Regions from separate parts of the Rhizobium sp. BK098 genome, predicted to be linked through region 1. Evidence: riboswitches for the same ligand, from Rfam matches in the RefSeq annotation. Region 1 holds a riboswitch; each other region holds the start of a gene.
The links. Region 1 has a riboswitch for cobalamin ahead of FHT73_RS08440 (aromatic ring-hydroxylating dioxygenase subunit alpha). Riboswitches for the same ligand answer to the same signal wherever they lie in the genome.
Positions count from the first base shown of each region.

Region 2: another riboswitch for cobalamin. It lies ahead of cobU (bifunctional adenosylcobinamide kinase/adenosylcobinamide-phosphate guanylyltransferase); the one in region 1 lies ahead of FHT73_RS08440 (aromatic ring-hydroxylating dioxygenase subunit alpha).
Region 3: another riboswitch for cobalamin. It lies ahead of nrdH (glutaredoxin-like protein NrdH); the one in region 1 lies ahead of FHT73_RS08440 (aromatic ring-hydroxylating dioxygenase subunit alpha).
Region 4: another riboswitch for cobalamin. It lies ahead of FHT73_RS13365 (ABC transporter substrate-binding protein); the one in region 1 lies ahead of FHT73_RS08440 (aromatic ring-hydroxylating dioxygenase subunit alpha).

Region 1 is NZ_JACHYY010000002.1:720,759-725,509, reverse strand. Features, by position in the region: gene FHT73_RS08455 (FAD-binding oxidoreductase) at 1-811, opposite strand, end outside; gene FHT73_RS08450 (L-threonylcarbamoyladenylate synthase) at 845-1,819, opposite strand; gene FHT73_RS08445 (DUF6656 family protein) at 1,879-2,496, opposite strand; cobalamin riboswitch at 2,846-3,050, shown strand; gene FHT73_RS08440 (aromatic ring-hydroxylating dioxygenase subunit alpha) at 3,147-4,391, shown strand; gene FHT73_RS08435 (hybrid-cluster NAD(P)-dependent oxidoreductase) at 4,394-4,751, shown strand, end outside.
Region 2 is NZ_JACHYY010000001.1:687,563-692,313, reverse strand. Features, by position in the region: gene cobN (cobaltochelatase subunit CobN) at 1-679, opposite strand, end outside; gene cobW (cobalamin biosynthesis protein CobW) at 689-1,738, opposite strand; gene cobU (bifunctional adenosylcobinamide kinase/adenosylcobinamide-phosphate guanylyltransferase) at 1,744-2,268, opposite strand; cobalamin riboswitch at 2,412-2,811, opposite strand; gene FHT73_RS03330 (chloride channel protein) at 2,992-4,751, shown strand, end outside.
Region 3 is NZ_JACHYY010000007.1:282,366-287,116, forward strand. Features, by position in the region: gene nrdE (class 1b ribonucleoside-diphosphate reductase subunit alpha) at 1-1,486, opposite strand, end outside; gene nrdI (class Ib ribonucleoside-diphosphate reductase assembly flavoprotein NrdI) at 1,474-1,869, opposite strand; gene nrdH (glutaredoxin-like protein NrdH) at 1,881-2,102, opposite strand; cobalamin riboswitch at 2,351-2,569, opposite strand; gene FHT73_RS19700 (FUSC family protein) at 2,691-3,788, opposite strand; gene FHT73_RS19705 (DUF1269 domain-containing protein) at 4,013-4,555, opposite strand; gene FHT73_RS19710 (hypothetical protein) at 4,607-4,751, opposite strand, start outside.
Region 4 is NZ_JACHYY010000004.1:296,328-301,078, reverse strand. Features, by position in the region: gene FHT73_RS13375 (ABC transporter ATP-binding protein) at 1-557, opposite strand, end outside; gene FHT73_RS13370 (iron ABC transporter permease) at 554-1,591, opposite strand; gene FHT73_RS13365 (ABC transporter substrate-binding protein) at 1,595-2,611, opposite strand; cobalamin riboswitch at 2,776-3,032, opposite strand; gene FHT73_RS13360 (diguanylate cyclase) at 3,114-4,259, opposite strand; gene FHT73_RS13355 (hypothetical protein) at 4,424-4,751, shown strand, end outside.

The sequences.
Region 1 (4,751 bases):
GCCGCGTGGTGAATTCGACGCCGATGCGCGGCATCAGCTCGAAACCGGTCAGTGCCGTGCCGCAGAGGCTGGAGGCATTCTTGAATAGCGTTAGCGCGTCATCGACCGATAGCAGGCCGGCAAAGGCGACCTGATGGCCAAGCGGCTGCGGAAAGAGTTTTAGCACCGCACCGATGATGACCCCGAGCGTGCCTTCCGCGCCGATGAAGAGATCGCGCAGGTCGTAGCCGGTATTGTCCTTCTTCAGGCGGCGCAATCCGTTCCAGATCTCGCCCGTGGGCAGAACGACTTCAAGGCCGAGGCAGAGCTGGCGCATATTGCCATAGGCGAGAACGGCCGTGCCCCCGGCATTGGTGGAAAGATTGCCGGCGATGCGGCAAGAGCCTTCCGAGCCGAGCGAGAGCGGAAACATGCGGCCATGCTCGGCTGCCGCCTTGTGGACATCAGCCAGGATGCAGCCGCCATCGACAATCATCGTATTGCCGACAGGATCGATATCGCGCACGCGGTTCATGCGTTCCAGCGATAGGATGATGTCCGAGCCGCCCTCGCGCGGCGTCTGCCCGCCAACAAGCCCGGTATTGCCGGTCTGGGGCACGATGGCCGTTCCGGTCTCGCTGGCGAGCTTGAGGATGGCCGAAACCTCTTCCACCGAGCCGGGCTTCAGCAGCATAGGCGAAGCGCCATGATAGAGCCCGCGGTTTTCCACCAGATGCGGCGCAATTTCCGCCGGGTCCCGCACGGCATGTTTTTCGCCGACGATGGCGGCGAAGCGATCGAGGAGGTCGGAAGAGGAGGCGGAGCTGCTCATGGCGTTTCCTTTGCCTGATGGTGTCGGGCCGATTTAGTCTCTAGGCGCGGCCGCGCGGCGCAGCCGGTCGTTGATAGCCTCGCCGAGGCCCTCGTCGGGAATATGCGAAAAGGCAATTGTCGTTGCACCGGTGGCATCGGCGCGCTTCATGAAGTCGAAAAGGTTTGCGGCAGCTTCCGAAAGATCGCCGCTGGCGCTCAGATCCAGCACAGCGACGGCGTTCTCGCTGCCGGGAATGTTTGGCGTGCCGAAGCGAATCAGCGCCTCGCTTGCGGAAACCTCCGTGGCGTCGAGCCGCACCGCCGCTCCCGGCGCATAATGCGAAGCAAGCATGCCTGGCGCCTCGATGGCAGCGGAGGCCTTCTTCTTGCGCTTCAGCGCCTTGCCGGCTACCCGTTCGATCTCGCTTGCCGCCAGCCCGCCGGGCCGCAGCAGGCGCATCTCGCCATCCTCAACCTTGACGATGGTCGACTCCACGCCGACGACCGAAGCCCCGGCGTCGAGGATGAGCGTGATCCGTTCTCCGAGATCGTCGTCCACGTGATCGGCGCTGGTGGCGCTGATCTTGCCCGAGGTATTGGCGCTCGGTGCTGCGAGCGGCCGATCAAAGGCGCGGATCAGCTCGCCGGCAAAGCCCTGGGGCACGCGGATGCCGACCGTGTCGAGCCCCGCGGTCGCCAGCGGATGGATGCCGCTATCGGGCTGGAGCGGCAGCACCAGCGTCAGCGGCCCGGGCCAGAAGGCTTCCGCGAGCTTGCGCGAGATGGGGTCGAAGACCGCATAGCGTTCGGCCATCGCAAGATCGCTCATATGGCAGATCAGCGGATTGAAGCGCGGCCGGCCCTTCGTCTCATAGATCCGGGTAATGGCGGCAGGGTTGGTGGCATCGGCGGCAAGGCCGTAGACCGTCTCCGTCGGCAGCCCGATCGGCAGACCCTCGGCAAGGGTCGCCGTCGCCACTTCTATTGCCATTTGCGGATGTTCGAGAATGTCTATGTGTCGTGCCATGGCCTGCCTGCTTGCAGTTCAGGCCGTTTCTTATGCTCTTCGAGTTTTCGGATCAATCGTCAAAGCTGGCGAATGATGTCGCGGAGCTGCTCGTTACGGGCGCCTAGGAGAAGAACGTTGCGGATGGCGATCTGCGGATCGTGGGTGTGGAACAGCACGCCGTTGCCGCGGATGTCGCGATTGATCGTCAGCTTCTTGTCTTCCGTGTCCTTGTCCGGATGGATGGCGACAGCGAAATACATCCGCGAATATTTGAGGCTGATGTCTTCGAAGAAGTTCTCTTCCTGGCCGATCCGGGCGAAGAAGTTGGCGATATAGAAAGCCCAGTTCACGTCCTCATAATGCGCGAACTGCGTCCGCGCCGCGGTCACGTGGCAATAGCCGAGATGCGGCGTGTCCTTCAGCGTGTGATGAAAGATGAGCTTCGGGAAGCGGATGGACCTATGGAAATTGTTGAGCCGGTCGTGGGTCTTCTCGCCGGCGTCCCTGAGCTTCAGCGCCGTACGTTCGGCCACCTGTTCGTGGGTGAGGTATTCCCGCTCTTCCGCCAGCCAATGCGGCCTGTTGCGGTTGATACGGCCGGTGCGCAGGAATTCGGTGTACCCCGTCGTCGATACCGGCTGCGCCGGTTCGGGCTCGGCGGGCTTCCCAGCGTCGAAATATCTGAGTTTGGCCATGCCGGATCTCGCTATAAAACTCTTTGGCGATATGATGAACCACGGAGCTTGAGCCGAGCTTGATCGTGCCGGATTGAAGGCGCCCCGATAGCGGCTCCGTTGGCGCTTTCTGCCGCCCAATTGTTCCCCTGATTGCCGGCCATTCGCTGACCTGTCGCAATCAGGATAAAGCGTCATTGGCGGAATGGATATGCGATGCTTTGACCATCTCCGATGCAAGCGCCCAAGTAATTGAATTGCCTGTCAATATTCTCACGCCATGCAACCGTCCTATCGTCCGGTTTCACCTGTCGTCAAATTCGAAGCCGATGTCGCATTGCAGCGCAGCGGCAGACGCGGCCGAGAGCTATGATGATATCAATCTCAAGGTGCCGTCTGCTAGGGAGACGGAGAATTGGGAAGCCGGTCAAAATCCGGCGCTGCCCCCGCAACGGTGGTGGAGTGAGGCATGGCGGATAAAGCCACTGGGCCGATCGGTCTGGGAAGGTGCCATGGGGTCCTGGCAACAGGGCCGCTCCAGAGCCCGGAAACCAGCCTTGGGCACATATGGTTTACTGACCGCGGCGGGCGGTCGGGGGATTGCTTTCGGCCGTTCCCAACGGCCTTGCATGTCCTCTGCTCGTCTTCCGGTATTGCGCAAGGATAGGCAAATGGATATCGGCAGCAAAGTTCTGCGGCAACTGAAGAACCACCGGACGGGTTTCAGCCTGGAGCAACCCTTCTACACTGATCCGGAATACTTCAAGCTCGACATGGAGACGATCTACTATCGCGACTGGCTGTTCATCGGCCATGATTGCGAAGTGCCGCGTGCGGGCAATTACTTCACCGTCCAGATCGGTGATTATCCCGTCGTCATCGTCCGTGGCCGCGATCAGGTCATCCGCGCCTTCCACAATAGCTGCCGTCACCGCGGCTCGCGCGTCTGCACGACCGAGCGCGGATCGTCGGCAAAGCTCGTCTGCCCGTATCACCAGTGGACCTACGAACTCGACGGCTCGCTGCTCTTTGCCCGACAGATGGCGGAGGATTTTGACAAGAGCCAGTATTCGCTGAAGCCGGTTCACTGCGAAAGTGTCGGCGGCTACATTTTCATCTGCCTCGCGCAGAACGCTCCCGATTTCGCACCGGTTCGCGCCACGATCGAGCCCTACATGGCCCCGCATCGTATCAGCGAAGCCAAGGTCGCCTTCCAGAGCACCATTATCGAAAAGGGCAACTGGAAGCTCGTCTGGGAAAACAACCGCGAGTGCTATCACTGTGCGGCCAATCACCCCGAACTGTGCCGCACCTTCCCGGAAGCTCCGACGGTTACCGGCGTGCAGGGCGCGATGAGCGATCCCGTCATCACCGAGCACTGGGCGCGCTGCGAAGCCGCAGGCCTGCCAAGCGAATTCAAGATCTCGCCGGACGGACAGTTCCGCACTGCCCGTATGCCGCTGATCGAAGGCGCCGAAAGCTACACCATGTCCGGCCAGAATGCCGTCAGGCGGCCGCTCTCGCCCGACGTGACGATCAACGGCATCGGCACTATGCTGCTCTTCCACTATCCGACGACGTGGAACCACATGCTCGGCGACCACGCGATTTCCTTCCGTGTCCTGCCGATCAGCGCCGAGGAAACGGCCGTCACCACGAAGTGGCTCGTTCACAAGGATGCGGTCGAAGGCGTCGACTACAATCTCGAGGAACTGACACACGTCTGGACCGAAACCAACGATCAGGACCGCCGGATCGTCGAGGAAAATGCCTTCGGCATCCGCTCGCCGGCCTATGAGCCCGGTCCCTATTCGGAAATCCATGAAGGCGGCGTCATGCAGTTCGTCGAATGGTACACGACTTTCATGATCAACCGGCTGCAAGGCGACCAGGCCAAGCTGTCGGCGGTTGCCTGAGCATGAACATGGCCGTCTCCCTTCCGCATCGCCATCTCGACCAAATGCAGCCTTGGAGCGACAGGCAGCATCTGCTCGAATGTCTCTCAGTCACGCCCGAAGCGCCCGATGTGATGACCTTCACCTTCGGGTCCGACAAGGACAACTGGTTCCGCTATCTGCCGGGCCAGTTCGTGACGCTGGAGCTGCCGGCGGCTCCGGAGCCGGTCATGCGCACCTATACGCTGTCGTCCACGCCGTCGCGGCCCTTCTCGGTCGCCGTGACGGTGAAGGCGCAGAAAGATAGCATCGGCACGCGCTGGATGTTCGAGAACCTGAAGCCGGGCATGCGCATCAAGGCTTTCGGCCCGCTCGGCGATT
Region 2 (4,751 bases), on a different contig from region 1:
CTCCCCGCAAGCGGGGCGAAGGGGGAGCCGTGGCCTCGATATGCCCCCTCTCCCCGTCAATACGGGGAGAGGGCTGGGGTGAGGGGCAAGCTCTCCATTCGATTTCGAGCCCCCTCCACTCCTCGACGCCGATCACGCCCCTGCCCGGCCACCATATCCCGGCCTTCATCAGGGGTGCAGCAGGCATAGGCTTCTCAGCGCCCGTGAGCATCGCCTCTGCATAGACAAGAAACGCCCGGGAATTCGCTTCCCCGCCCTCGATCAGATAGGACCAGAGCGCGTTGAGATCATCGAGCGCAACGTTGGAGAATGGCGTCAGCCCAGGATCCGGCTTCGAATCCCCCGGCAGCACCGCAATCAAGGCGCCCTGGCGCGCCGCGCAGGCATGCAGCGCTTCCAGAGCATAATGGAAGTAACTCGCCCCTCCCAGCGCCCGCACGATGATGAGCTTCGCATGCCGCGCTGTCCTGTCGACATAGGTATCGACGGACATCGGATGCTTGAGGCTCATCAGGCTTGCAAGCCGAAGGGAACGGTCGCCCTCACCATGCGCCGCGGCAATCGCCGCAAGCTCGGTATCGGCAGCCGACAGAAAGAGGATATCGCCGGGCGACTGCCCAAGGTCGATCGCCTCCTCGCCGTCGCTGATCGTTCCCTTCTGTGCCAGGAGGAGATGCATGGATTTCCCTTAGGCCAGCGCCTCGATCGCCTTGCGCACGATCGTCTCGTCCATCTCGTGCAGACCGATCACCACGAGCCGGGTCGCGCGAGCTTCGCCCGGTGTCCAGGGGCGATCGAAATAGGTGTCGATGCGGCTGCCGACGGCCTGCACCTGCAGGCGCATGGGCTTGCCGGGGACATCGACAAAGCCCTTGAGGCGCAGCACGTCATGCTCCGCAATCACGCCCTTCAGCGCATCGACGAAAGCCACCGGATCGGCGATCGGGCCAAGCTCGACGACGAAGCTGTCGAACTCGTCGTGATCGTGCGGCGTGCCGTCCTCATGCTCCAGCTCGTGATGGGATTTGCGGTTGACAATATCGTCTTCCGTGCCGATTCCGAGGCCGAGCAGGATGGCGGCCGGCACATCGCCGTTCTTCGCTTCGATGATCGTCGGCTTGCGGACCGTGCGCGAGGCAACCTCGGCGCGGACACGGCCGAGACCGTCGATATCGATCAGGTCGGTCTTGTTGAGCACGATCAGATCTGCGCAGGTCAGTTGGTCCTCAAAAAGCTCCTCGATGGGGCTTTCGTGGTCGAGCGAATCATCCTCGACGCGGGCAGCCTCGACGGCGTCGTGGTCGTCGGCGAAACGGCCGGCGGCGACGGCGGCGCTATCGACGACGGTGATGACGCCGTCGACGGTGACGTGGGTGCGGATGTCGGGCCAGTTGAAGGCAGCGACCAGCGGCTGCGGCAGAGCAAGGCCTGACGTTTCGATGACGATGTGGTCGGGGCGCGCATCTCGCTCCAGAAGCTTCGTCATGGTTGGAATAAAGTCGTCGGCCACGGTGCAGCAGATGCAGCCGTTGGTCAGCTCGATGATATCGTCTTCGGTGCAGTTCTCCGCGCCGCACCCCTTCAGCACGTCGCCATCGACGCCGAGATCGCCGAACTCGTTGATGATCAGCGCGATCTTCTTGCCGCCGGCATTCTGCAGGAGGTTGCGGATCATCGTCGTCTTGCCGGCTCCGAGGAAGCCGGTGATGACGGTGGCGGGAATCTTTTCCTGGTTCATATGCATCAACCCTTCATTTTCAGCGGCAAGCCCGCTGCGATAAAATAGACTTCGGCACTTGCCGCTGCGACCATTTGGTGCAGACGGCCGGCATGATCGCGAAATTCGCGCGCCATGCGATTTTCCGGCACGATTCCCAAGCCAACTTCGTTGGAGACGAGAACGAGCCTCGATCGTGCGGTCGGCAGAAAGGCGGTCAGGGCGGCAAATTCCGCCGCCATGTCACGCTCGGCCATCATCAGATTGGTGACCCATAGCGTCAGGCAGTCGACAAGCACTGCCCGCCCCTCGGCATCGATGGCGGCAAGCTGCCCGACGAGATCGATTGGCTCCTCATGCGTCTGCCAAAGGTCGCCGCGGTCGGCACGATGCTTCGCGATGCGCTCGCGCATCTCGTCGTCCCATGCCTGCCCTGTCGCCACATAGTGACGTTCAAGACCCGTGTCCGAAACCAGGGATTCGGCAAACCTGGATTTGCCGGAACGCGCGCCGCCAAGGACGAAGACTGCTTGGGAAGCCGGAGGCGACATGTGTTATGCCCGCTCACACGCAAAAGCGAGCGCCACCAGCACTAAGTCGATACCGGGAAACAGGCGTCCAAACGCCGAAAAAAACTCGTCTTGCGCCATGACAACCTCCGTGCTGGCAGCGGAACTGACGTTCCATAATAGGCTTTGTGCCTGGCACGCATGGCAGGTCTCCTGGCTCGCGGATAAGGCGCCGCGACGGGGGCGGACCGAAACCGGTCGCCCCCAATCGTGCACAAGCGGATCTTTCTCGCCTTCCCGGCAGTCCATCATGAAAAGGCGGACGATTCGTAGAATAAGAGGCGTCCAGCCCCGGTTAATCATGATGCCACGCCAGTGGCTTTTTCGACTTGAGCCTGTCCCGCCCCGTTCGCCCCATGCGAACCATCGACAGAATAGGCTTCGAACCGAATGAAAGACCCTGACCGCTCTACAGTCGCGGGGTCGGCTGTGATGAGAACGCCCGGATTGGGTCCGTCCCTCCACATTCCCTTTTCATCCCATGCGGCAGATCGCCGCTCGGGAACCATTCGTTATGCCGGCAATGATTAGGCTTTCACTTACGTCAAGTCAATCAAGGGCATGGATGCGACCTGCGCCGTCCCGATTGCGAAATCGGCGGAAAATTCTCATGAAACCAGCGGCTTTTTTGCCGTATTTCTTTGATGTTAGGAGTTTATAGAGGGTAAGCTCTCACATTCGAGTAAAACGTATCGTCCGTTTCCCATGCTGCAGAAATTCCAACCGCGACGCCTCGGCGTCTTCTCGGCCCTATTCGATCTCGGTCGCTTCAGGGCATTGCTGCGCCGTGGCGAATTGGGACTTGTCTTCGCCGGAGCGCTGGTAGGCATAGTATCCGGCTGTGCGGTCACGGCGATGAGCTATATCTCGCGCAAACTTCACAGCGTCATCTATGGCATAACCGACTACGAACGCTTGAGTTCGGCGGCAATGGCAATTCGGGACAAATCGGTAGTGTTCATCGCACCGATCGCAGGTGGCATCATTCTCGGCATCCTGCTCTACATATTGTCCCGCACACGCAAAAAGCCGATGGTCGACCCGATCGAAGCCAATGCGCTGCACGGCGGTCGCATGTCGCTCACCGACAGTATCATCGTTGCCGTGCAGAACCTGATCTCGAATGGATTCGGCGCCTCTGTCGGACTTGAGGCCGGCTACACGCAGATTGCCGCCGGCATCGCCTCCAAATTCGGCTACAAGATGCAGATGCGCCGCGCGGATCTGCGCATGCTCGTCGGCTGCGGCGCGGCCGGCGCCATCGCCGCCGCTTTCAACGCGCCGCTCACCGGCGCCTTCTACGCCTTCGAGCTGATCATCGGCAGCTATTCGATCGTGACCCTGACACCCGTCGTCGTTTCGGCGCTGATATCCACAATGATCGCAAGACTGCTTGCCGGCGACGACTTTGCCATCGATATCGATCACTTCGGGGCGATCGTGCCGGCGGATTATCTTCCGGCCATCCTGCTCGGCGCCTTCTGCGCCGGTATCGGCATCCTGATCATGCAGGGCGTCGCATGGGTCGAGGAACTGGCGCGCAAAAGCTCGATCGCGCCGCCTTTCCGCCCTGCACTTGGCGGCTTGGTGGTGGGAACACTGGCGTTGATCTCGCCACAGGTTCTGTCTGCCGGCCACGGCGCCCTGCATCTTAACCTATCGGCCGATGTGACGCTGAGTGCACTTGTCGGCGTCTTCGTCCTGAAGTCCCTGGCATCAGCGGTCTCGATCGGCTCCGGCTTCAGAGGCGGTCTCTTCTTTGCGTCGTTGTTCATGGGTGCGCTGCTCGGTAAGATCTTCGCCTATTGCGCACCTTATTTCGATCACGCCACGCTGACGCCGGCCGTCTACGCAGTCGTCGGCATGAGCTCGCTTGCCGTCGCGATCATTGGCGGGCCGCTTACCATGACCTTCCTGGCGCTCGAAATCACCGGAGATTTTCCGATCACCGCCCTGGTTCTGGCGGCGGTCATCACCTCCTCGCTGGTGGTGCGCACGACCTTCGGCTACTCCTTCGCCACGTGGCGCTTCCATTTGCGCGGCGAGAGCATCCGCAGCGCTCACGATGTCGGCTGGATCCGCAACCTGACCGTCGCCCGCATGATGCGCCCCGATGTGCATACGGCCAGCATCGACATGAGCATCGAGGAATTCCGCAGGAATTTCCCGATCGGCTCGGCGCAGCGGGTCATCCTGGTTGACAAGAACGAAAAATATTCCGGATTGGTTCTCGTACCCGACGTCTATGCGAGCCCCGTCGAAAAGGATGACGAGGAACACGGTCTTTCCGATTTCATCCAGCTGCGCAATGAATTTTTGCAGCCGCAAATGAACGCCAAGCAGGCAGCAGCCATGTTCGAGCAGACGAAGAGCGAAGCGCTCGTCGTCGTCAACGACCTCATCGAACGCAAGGTCATCGGCCTGCTGACGGAGAGCTATACGCTGCGTCGCTACAGCGAAGAACT
Region 3 (4,751 bases), on a different contig from region 1:
GGTTCATCTGGCCGAGACCGATGGCATGGCTCTCGTCATTGCCCTTTTCGATCGAGGGTACGGAGGAGATATGGCTCATGTCGGAGACAGCCGTCAGCGCGCGGATCGACATTTCGATCGTCTTGCCGAAATCCGGGCTGTCCATCGCGGCTGCGATGTTGAGCGAGCCGAGATTGCAGGAGATGTCCTTGCCCATATGCTTGTAGGACAGATCGTCGTTGTATTCACTAGCTTCGCTGACTTGCAGGATTTCCGAGCAGAGATTGCTCATGGTGATGCGGCCGGCAACTGGATTGGCGCGGTTCACCGTGTCTTCGAACATGATGTAGGGGTAGCCGCTCTCGAACTGGATTTCGGCGATCACCTGGAAGAATTCGCGCGCCTTGATCTTCTTCTTGCGGATGCGGCTGTCGCCCACCATCTCGCGATACTTCTCCGTCACCGAAATCTCGGTAAACGGCACGCCGTAGACGCGCTCCACATCATAGGGCGAGAAGAGATACATGTCCTCGTTGTTCTTCGCGAGCTCGAAGGTGATGTCGGGAATGACCACGCCGAGCGACAGCGTCTTGATGCGGATCTTCTCGTCGGCATTTTCGCGCTTGGTATCGAGGAAGCGCATGATGTCGGGATGGTGAGCGTTCAGGTAGACGGCGCCCGCCCCTTGCCGCGCCCCAAGCTGGTTGGCGTAGGAGAAGGAGTCTTCCAGCAGCTTCATGACGGGAATGATGCCGGACGACTGGTTCTCGATGTGCTTGATCGGCGCACCGGCCTCACGGATGTTGGTGAGCGATAGCGCCACGCCTCCGCCGCGTTTCGAAAGCTGCAGAGCCGAGTTAATGGCGCGGCCAATCGATTCCATATTGTCTTCGACACGCAGCAGGAAGCAGGAGACCAGCTCTCCGCGCTGCTTCTTGCCGGCATTGAGGAAGGTCGGCGTTGCCGGCTGGAACCGGCCGGAGATGATCTCGTCGACCAGATCGCGGGCAAGTTGCTCGCTGCCCTGCGCCAGCGTCAGCGCGACCATGCAGATGCGGTCTTCATAACGCTCGAGATAACGTTTTCCGTCGAAGGTCTTCAGCGTGTAGCTGGTGTAGTATTTGAAGGCGCCGAGGAAAGTCGGGAAACGGAACTTCTTCGCATAGGCGTGATCGAAGAGATCGCGCACGAAATTGAAGGAATATTGGTCGAGCACCTCCTGCTCATAATAACCTTCCGTCACCAGATAATCGAGCTTTTCCCTAAGGTTATGGAAAAAGACCGTGTTCTGGTTAACGTGCTGCAGGAAGTATTGCTTCGCCGCCATGCGATCCTTGTCGAGCTGGATTTTTCCGTGCTCGTCATAGAGGTTCAGCATGGCGTTCAGGGCGTGATAATCCAACGCCGTCTCCGGGGCCTTTGCCGGGCGGTCATTCGCGGGAGCAGGAAAAGTGCTCTGCGTTTTTTCGCCGGCATCTCGCGACAAAGAAGAGCTTAGCGTGTCCAAAATCGTTCCAATCCGTGTCTGACATTGGCGACATCCTCATCTGTGCCCAGAAGTTCGAACCGATAGAGATACGGTACCTGGCATTTGGCAGAGATGATGTCGCCGGCGATCCCATAGGTCGCGCCGAAGTTGCTGTTGCCCGCGGCGATGACCCCGCGGATGTTCGAACGGTTGCCCGCATCGTTGAGGAAGCGGATCACCTGCTTGGGCACGGCCCCCTTGCCGCCTTCGCCGCAATAGGTCGGGACGATCAGGACGTAGGGCGAGGTCGCACGAAACTCGTCGCCCGCGGCAAGCGGGATACGAGCAGCCGGCAATGCGAGCTTGACAACGAAGCGATGGGTATTTTCCGACCGGCTGGAGAAATAGACGATCTCGCCCACGGCCCGGATCCTTAAGCGAGGGTGCTGATCATGTCGGGACGGAAGCCGGCCCAATGCAGTTTACCGGCGACAACAACCGGAACCTGACGATAGCCGAGACCTTGCACCAGCTCATAGGCGGCGGCATCGGTCGATACGTCGACGATGGTGTAGTCGATGCCTTGGCGATCAAGCGCGCGGGTGGTTGCCGTGCACTGGACACAGGCGGGTTTGCTGTAGACGGTAATGCTCATGAGGTATCCTCGTATGGATGGGCACAGAAAATCGCTCGGGCATCGGATGATGCCCGCTCGGCGGGTGAAAAGTGGACGTAAGGCTAGCCGGCGGCCGGACGCATTTCAGCGGCCGTCATTCGCGCGGGCGACTATGAATACTCAATAACATGGACTTCACCCCGAAGTTATTCATGCGGGGTCTTCAAGGAAGCGATGACGGCGATCCTGCCGCATGAACCATCGCTCGCCAGTCGGACACCCCGCCCGTGGACGTTGTTGCTCAAGGCAGGTCTCCTGGCTCGCGGGTCATAACATTCGTCCTGTCTTCCCAAGACACAAGGCCTCAGTGACGTCATCAAACGAATGCTCGCCGCTCACAGTTGCGGGGGCAGCTCCGGCTTGGCAATCGTCATGCTCGCCGACCGGATTCCCATCTTAGCCTCCAATCCTTGCGAATCAGAAGAACCTCGAACACTATATATAGTATCCTCGGTTAAAATTGCGTCAACTGCTTCGACAGCCTCAATCAGATTTCCATGTTGATGGATGTCGACCATCGCACCCAACGCAGAGACTTGGGACTGGCCAAAAACAGGCTGGAGCCTTTCAATTGACGTTGCTTTCGCGGATGCGGTCGGCGAGATCGAGAAAATTCTGGCGCATGCGTCGCAATGTGAAATCGAGACCGAACAACCGGCCCGTTTCGCTAAATCCCATCGATTGGGCAGCCTCGGAAGTCTGAAGAGTGCTGAACGCGGCGTCGAAAGCCGCGTCGCCTGCCGAAAGCACATCCGGATCGATTTCGCCACCGGCACGCAACGCCCGGCCGCATGCCTCCGCAAAACGGGCCTGTGCCTCCAGCATTCCGCCTGCCTGCGGCCCGATCGCCTCGACAATCGCCGGCGGGAAAGGTGTTTCCACGATGTGGCTGAGATAGGTCATGTCGTTGCGGATGCGCCAGAGCGAACGGGGAATGGCCTCCGAAATTCCCTGTCGTGTCAGCCAGAAGGCGCGCTCGCGCTGCGCGTCGCTCAAAAGCGCTTCTGTCGCCATCAAGGACTGACGCAGGGCGATATTTGCCTCGGTGGCCGATACCGGCTCCCCCTTTTCGACGCCGGCTGCGAGCCTTCGCAAGATCTGCGCCATGACATCGAGTGCCGACCCGAAGCGATCCAAAACCATGGTCCGCGAGCGCGTCGGCAGGATGAACAGGCTGGCGAGCACGCCGACGACACCGCCCAGGGTAATTTCGGCGATGCGATCGATCACGAAAATCTCGACGGGAACGGCGGCGGAATGTGTCAGCATGACGATCGCGGCCGTCAGTCCGGCATTGCGCAGACGAGGCACGCGCACCGCCACGAAACTTGAAACGCCGACGACGCAGATCAGGGCAATGCCAATCGCAAGCGGCTGCTGCGGCGTGACGAATACCGCAATACCTCCGAGCACGGCGCCAGCGACTGTCGCAACCAGCCGGTCGAAAGCCGCTCCGGCGGTCGCGCCCACCGACGCCTGCATGACGATCAGTACCGTGAAGACGGCCCAATAGCCCTGCTGGAGATGAAGATGCTGTGAAATGGCATAGGTGATCGTGCACGCGATCATAACCCTTAGCGCCTGCAGCGCCGCGCGTTTGGTCTGAATCAGCGATGTCTTGGGTTTTGACGGCGGCTGGCTTTGACGAATTACAGGATCGGTCATCGCGCAAGTTTTCGCCTGGAAACGTGTGCTGACAATGGCCGTCCGGGGCTTGCCCTCTCCCTGCTGCCGCTAGTGAATGACCGCATGACCTACAATGGCAGTATTTGCGCGATTAGGGAAGGCGCGCAGGTAATGCGAGCGCGCCGTTCAATCCTTGAGCCACCGTGCTTCCTGGACGAAAGCACGGCCTCCGCCGACAACAGGAGTAGAGATCGGATTTACGTTCAGACGGTGGCGGAAGCCTCGGACGTCGGTGAGGTCTCGTCGACAAGCACCTGGCGCAGCCGCGCCTCCTGCTCGGGCGACAGCGAGGTGCGCAGCAGCCGCGCATGCTCGCCCTTGAATTCGGCAAGCACCTTTTCCGGTTGAACCTTGCGGATCAGGAGGAAAAGCGCGGAACTCTTCGCCGGAATGGTTTCGGCCAGACGCTTCATAAGATCGTCGTCGATACCGTAATCGGCCATCGATCCGGCAAGAGCGCCGGAGCCGGCACCGATTGCACCGCCGACGACGAGCCCAGCAAGAGGATTGAGGAAAAGCAGACCAACGAGCGAACCCCAGAGAGCGCCCGAAAGACCACCGCTTGCGGCGCCTGCCGCCGTGAGATTGACACTCTGTTTCAGACGAACCTTTCCGGATTCATCACGAACGGCGATGACGGCATCCTCCAGATCGATCAGATATTCTTTTTCGAGCTGAACGAGCCGGTTCAGGACAGCGTCCGCTTTGTCTGCATCATCGAAACCAAGCACAATAAGTTCTGACATCGAAATCCTCCGGGTCGTGTTGTCGAAACGTGAAATGAGGCGTGAGGCCCCTTAGTGAACAGCCGTACTGACCAATCGGTAAGGATGAGTAGCATTGAACTGCGAGATCATTGCGACAGCCTGTTGCAAAAGCCGTTCGGCATTTTCCGGATCGTCGCGGGCAAGCTCATCTGCATTGACGCGGATCGCTTCGGCC
Region 4 (4,751 bases), on a different contig from region 1:
ACATCGAGCTTGGAGACCAGGCCGAGAATATCGAGCTGATGTTGGATATCGAGATGGTTCGTCGGCTCGTCAAGCAGAAGTTCGCTTGGAGTCTGGGCAAGCGCCCTCGCAATATGGACGCGCTGTCGTTCACCGCCCGATAAAGTTTGCCACGGCTGACCGGCGCGGCCTTGCATACCGACACGGGCAAGCGCATCGGAAACCGCCGCATCGTCGTGAGCGCTCCAGGCCGATAGGGGACCGCGATGCGGCGTACGGCCGAGACGGACGACGTCCATCACTGTGACCTGCGTATCGGTCGTCGCCTGCTGCTCGACCAGCGCGATGCGGCGGGCAATATCGCTCCGCGAGATCGAGGCAATATCGCTACCGCCGAGCCGGATGACCCCGCTTTTGACCTTCCGCAGCCGGCAGATCAGCCTGAGCAGGCTGGATTTTCCCGAGCCGTTCGGCCCAAGGAGCCCGAGCACCTTGCCTTTTTCCACCGTCAGGCTGACGCCGTTGACGATGAGGCTATTGCCGGCTGCAAAGGTTACCGTGTCCACAGCAATGCTCATGCCGTCCTCCGGGTGCGATAGAGAATGAGGGCGAAGGCCGGAGCCCCGAACAAGGCCGTGACGACGCCGATCGGCAGAATCTGCTGGGGAATGATGACCCGCGAGATGATATCGGCGGCGACCATAAAGATGGCGCCGGCCAAAGCTGCTGCCGGCAGCAGCCGGTCATGGCTTGGCCCGACAACGAAGCGGGCCGCATGCGGAATGACGAGCCCGACGAAACCAATCGACCCGACGATGCTGACGACCGCTGCCGTCATGAAAGCCGTCACGCCAAGCAGAACGACTTGGGCGCGCTTGACCGCAATGCCAAGCGATGCGGCAGCATCCGTGCCGAAGATGAAGGCATCAAGCACGCGGACATGTGCCATGCAGACGGCGAAGCCGATGATGGCGACCGGCCCGGAAAGATAAACGTCCGGCCAGCGCACGCCGCTCATGGAGCCGAGCAGCCAGAACATGACGCCCCTCGCCTGCTCCGCATTGGCCGAGGTGGTGACGATATAGGAGGTGAGCGCGTTGAAAAGCTGCGAACCGGCGACGCCGCATAGAATGATGCGCTCGCTCGTGCCGCCGACTCCGGCGGCAAGCAGGCCGACGAAAAGAAAGGCTGCAACCGCGCCGAGGAAAGCGCCGCCGGAAAGGCCTAAAATGCCGTAGCCAAGACCGAGGATCATGATGCAGACCGCTCCGGTGGAGGCGCCGGCGGAAATCCCGAGCACAAAGGGTTCGGCGAGCGGATTGCGCAGCAACGCCTGCAAGACCACCCCGCTCAAGGCAAGCGACGCACCGGTGCTTGCAGCAACGAGCGCGCGGCTCAGGCGATAGTCCCAGACGATCCCCTGATGGATCCGGCTGAGTTCGAAGCTCGTTCCGAACAACCGGTTCGAAACGGCCTTTACTGTGGTCGACAGCGGGATCGAAATCTCGCCGATCGATACGGCGAGGCTGATCATGAAGGTCAGAAGAATGACGGCAGCCATGGCGAGCGCCAAGAGCGCCCACCATGTCCTGCGTTTTGCGGCGAGACCCATATCTTACTGCGCCAGGCCGAAGGACTTGATGCCCTTGGCCAATACTTCAATGCCGTCGATGGTGCGGATGGTCGGGTTCATCGACTGCGCATCCATCATGACGAAACGCTTGTTCTTAACGGCGTCGAGCTGGCTGGTGACTGGATCTTTTTCGAGGAAATCGACTTTGACCTTCGGATCGTCGGCCGCATAGCGGCGGCGGTCCATGGTGGCTATGACGATCACGGCCGGGTTGGCCTGCGAAATGGTTTCCCAACCGACCATCGGCCATTCTTCTTCCGTCGTCACCACGTTTCTGGCGCCGAGCGTCTTCAGGATATAGGCCGGCGCGCTGTTCTTGCCGGCGATATAGGCATCGCCATTGACCTCCTTGCTGGAGAACCAGAACACGATCGGAAGATCCTTGGCCTTGGCAGCGGCAATCGAAGCGACTGCATCCGCCTCGCGCTTTTTCAGATCCGCGATCAGGGCATCGCCGCGATCCCTAACGTCGAAGATCTGCGAGAGCTCGGCGATTTCCTGATAGACCAGATCCATCGTGAAAAGCTCCTTGCGCACACCATCGCCGCCATCGGTATTGACCTTGGCGACACAATCGGTCGGAGCAACATAGGTATTGATCCCGAGTTCCGAAAATTGCTGGCGTGTGCCGACGGAACCCTGCGCGCCGACATGCCATTCGAATTCGGCAGCGACGAGATCCGGAGCCTTGCCAACGACGGATTCGAAGCTCGGATCGTTATCGGCGAGCCGCGGGATCTTGCCGTTGACTTCGCCATATTGCGGCAGAACCGGGCCGACCCAGACCGCCGTTCCGGCAATCTTGTCGGCAAGGCCGAGCGAAAAGAGGATTTCACTCATGCCCTGGCCGATCGAAACGATCTTGGCCGGAGCCTTTTCAAAAGTGACCTTCTGACCGCAATTATCGATGGTGAGAGGATATTGGGTGGCGGCAAAACCGGCGCCGGCAAAACCGGTCAGCCCAAGTGCAAATGCAATGGTCGTCAAAAAATGGCGCATGAAAGGTCTCGATAGGATTAAGGAAACGGGGCGGCGTCAGCGCGATCGCGCTGAGAAAGACGGCCGCCGGCTGCGGAGATCCCAATCAAGGCCGATAGGTGTCGGATAATGTCGAAGGCGCAGGTCAATCATTCTCTGTCCTTTCCGAGCATCCCCGCCCGGCTGATTGGATCGTGATCGACGGCAGGTCTCCTGGCTTGCGGATATCTGACTATCATCGGCCTTCCCGCAAGCATGCTTGCAGTGGCGCGGCTCAAAGCCTCAGGAAGGAACCAGCAGGCTGGTCATTCCCGGATGATCGGCAATCCGCTTACAGTTGCGGGGGCAGCCACGGTCTAGGTCCCGCTTGGGTCATCCTCACCGTGTTCCCTATTAATCCCCGCGGAGTCTTCCTTGGGGAACCGTCACGTCCAGTTATTACGGACTGCCTCGTTCCGTCAAGGACGCTTGGATAGAAATGAGACAGAGCACGCCATGCCCATGGGAAGGAAAGGCGGCGGGCCTATGCGGCCTCTGCCAGTTCCACACGATTTCTCCCGCCCGCCTTCGCCCGATAGAGCGCCTTGTCGGCGGCCTCGAGCACATGTTTGAAATCTGTCGTCGGTTCGAGGGAGCAGGCGATGCCGATGCTGACCGTGACATGGACGGCCTCCTGCTCGAACATCAAGGTCGTGTCCTCGATGTCCTTGCGAATTTTCTCCGCGACGGCAGCGGCGGCTCGCGTATCGGTGTTGGGCAGCAGCACGACGATCTCCTCGCCGCCATAACGGGCGGCAATATCAGTCTTGCGGACGGTTTGCCTGATGACATCGGCCAACCGCGCCAGAACGGTGTCACCGAAGGAATGGCCCCAGCTATCGTTGATCTTCTTGAAGTGATCGATATCGAGCATGATGATCGAGAAGGGGATACGCCGCATACCCGCTTCCTTGCTGCATCGATCGCCTTCGCGCTGCAGCACCCGGCGGTTGGGAAGCCTTGTCAGCGGATCGAGGCTCGCTTCGTTCTCCAGCGCGCGCTGGATGCCAATGCGATATTGCTCCCGCTGCAAGAGATCCGACAACAGCATGACGCCGAGGATATTGACGATCGTCACCGGAAGTGTCGCCGAGATAAGAAGGGCGCGCGCAACCGTCCACGGAAAAAGGAAAACAACCACAATGGATGAACAGGTCGCCAGACCGAACAGAGCCGATCGCCGCCATCCCGTGCCGGTCCATTGCCGCGGCAGCAGAGTGAGTACATAGCCCGCGATTGCAACGATTACGATGCCGGCTACGCCGACCACCGCGCCCATGCCGCCCACCATGTACCGAAACAGCGCCATCATCGCCGCAGCGACAATGGTTCCCAAAAGGCCGCCATAGATTGGCGTAAGGACAAGGAGGATCGACCGGCCATCCTGGATCACACCTGGCATCCATTGGATGGGATCGCCCATGGACAGGATGCCGACCAGCCCGAACAACAGCCCGACGGCCACGGATTTCAAAGCGCCGCGCTCGACGATACGGATGACCCAGGAATAGGCATAGACAATAATCGCCACCTGGCCGAGGACACGTATTAGCGAGATCAGATGTGTTTCGACTTCCATGGCGATTCCCAGTCTTCGCAACGCGCCGCGATAGATGAGCTGCGGCGGCATGGTCGAAGTCCTTATGAGATACCATGCGATCTCTAAAAATAGTTTATATGCCTCTCATCGATCGGCAGTGCGGCGGCATCGCGGCACGAATTGACGCATTGCGCTTGTGATGCGCCTGCCCTATGACTGAAACCTTATCCGCGAATGCGGTGGTGGGGACAAGCATGCGGAAGACGATTTCGCGAACATTTCAGTGGAGCGCGCGCATTCTTTGCGCCGTTGCGCTGTTGCTCGTCGGCTTCGCCCATCAACCGATCGTCGCAACCGCGGACGAAATATCCCCGATCGAGCTTGCCCAGTACCGGCTTCCGGATGGCTCCCTGCCCGTTCTTTGCATCACCTACAAGGATGCCGACGGCAAGGTGCACGGGAAAGCCTACGCACCCGGATGCGAGGCATGCCGGATTGCGTCCGCCGCGATGCTGCCTGCGCCTCCTACCGACATTTGTGAGCGCCTTGCCTCCCCGCGTGGAGAGACGGTCGTCGCACGAT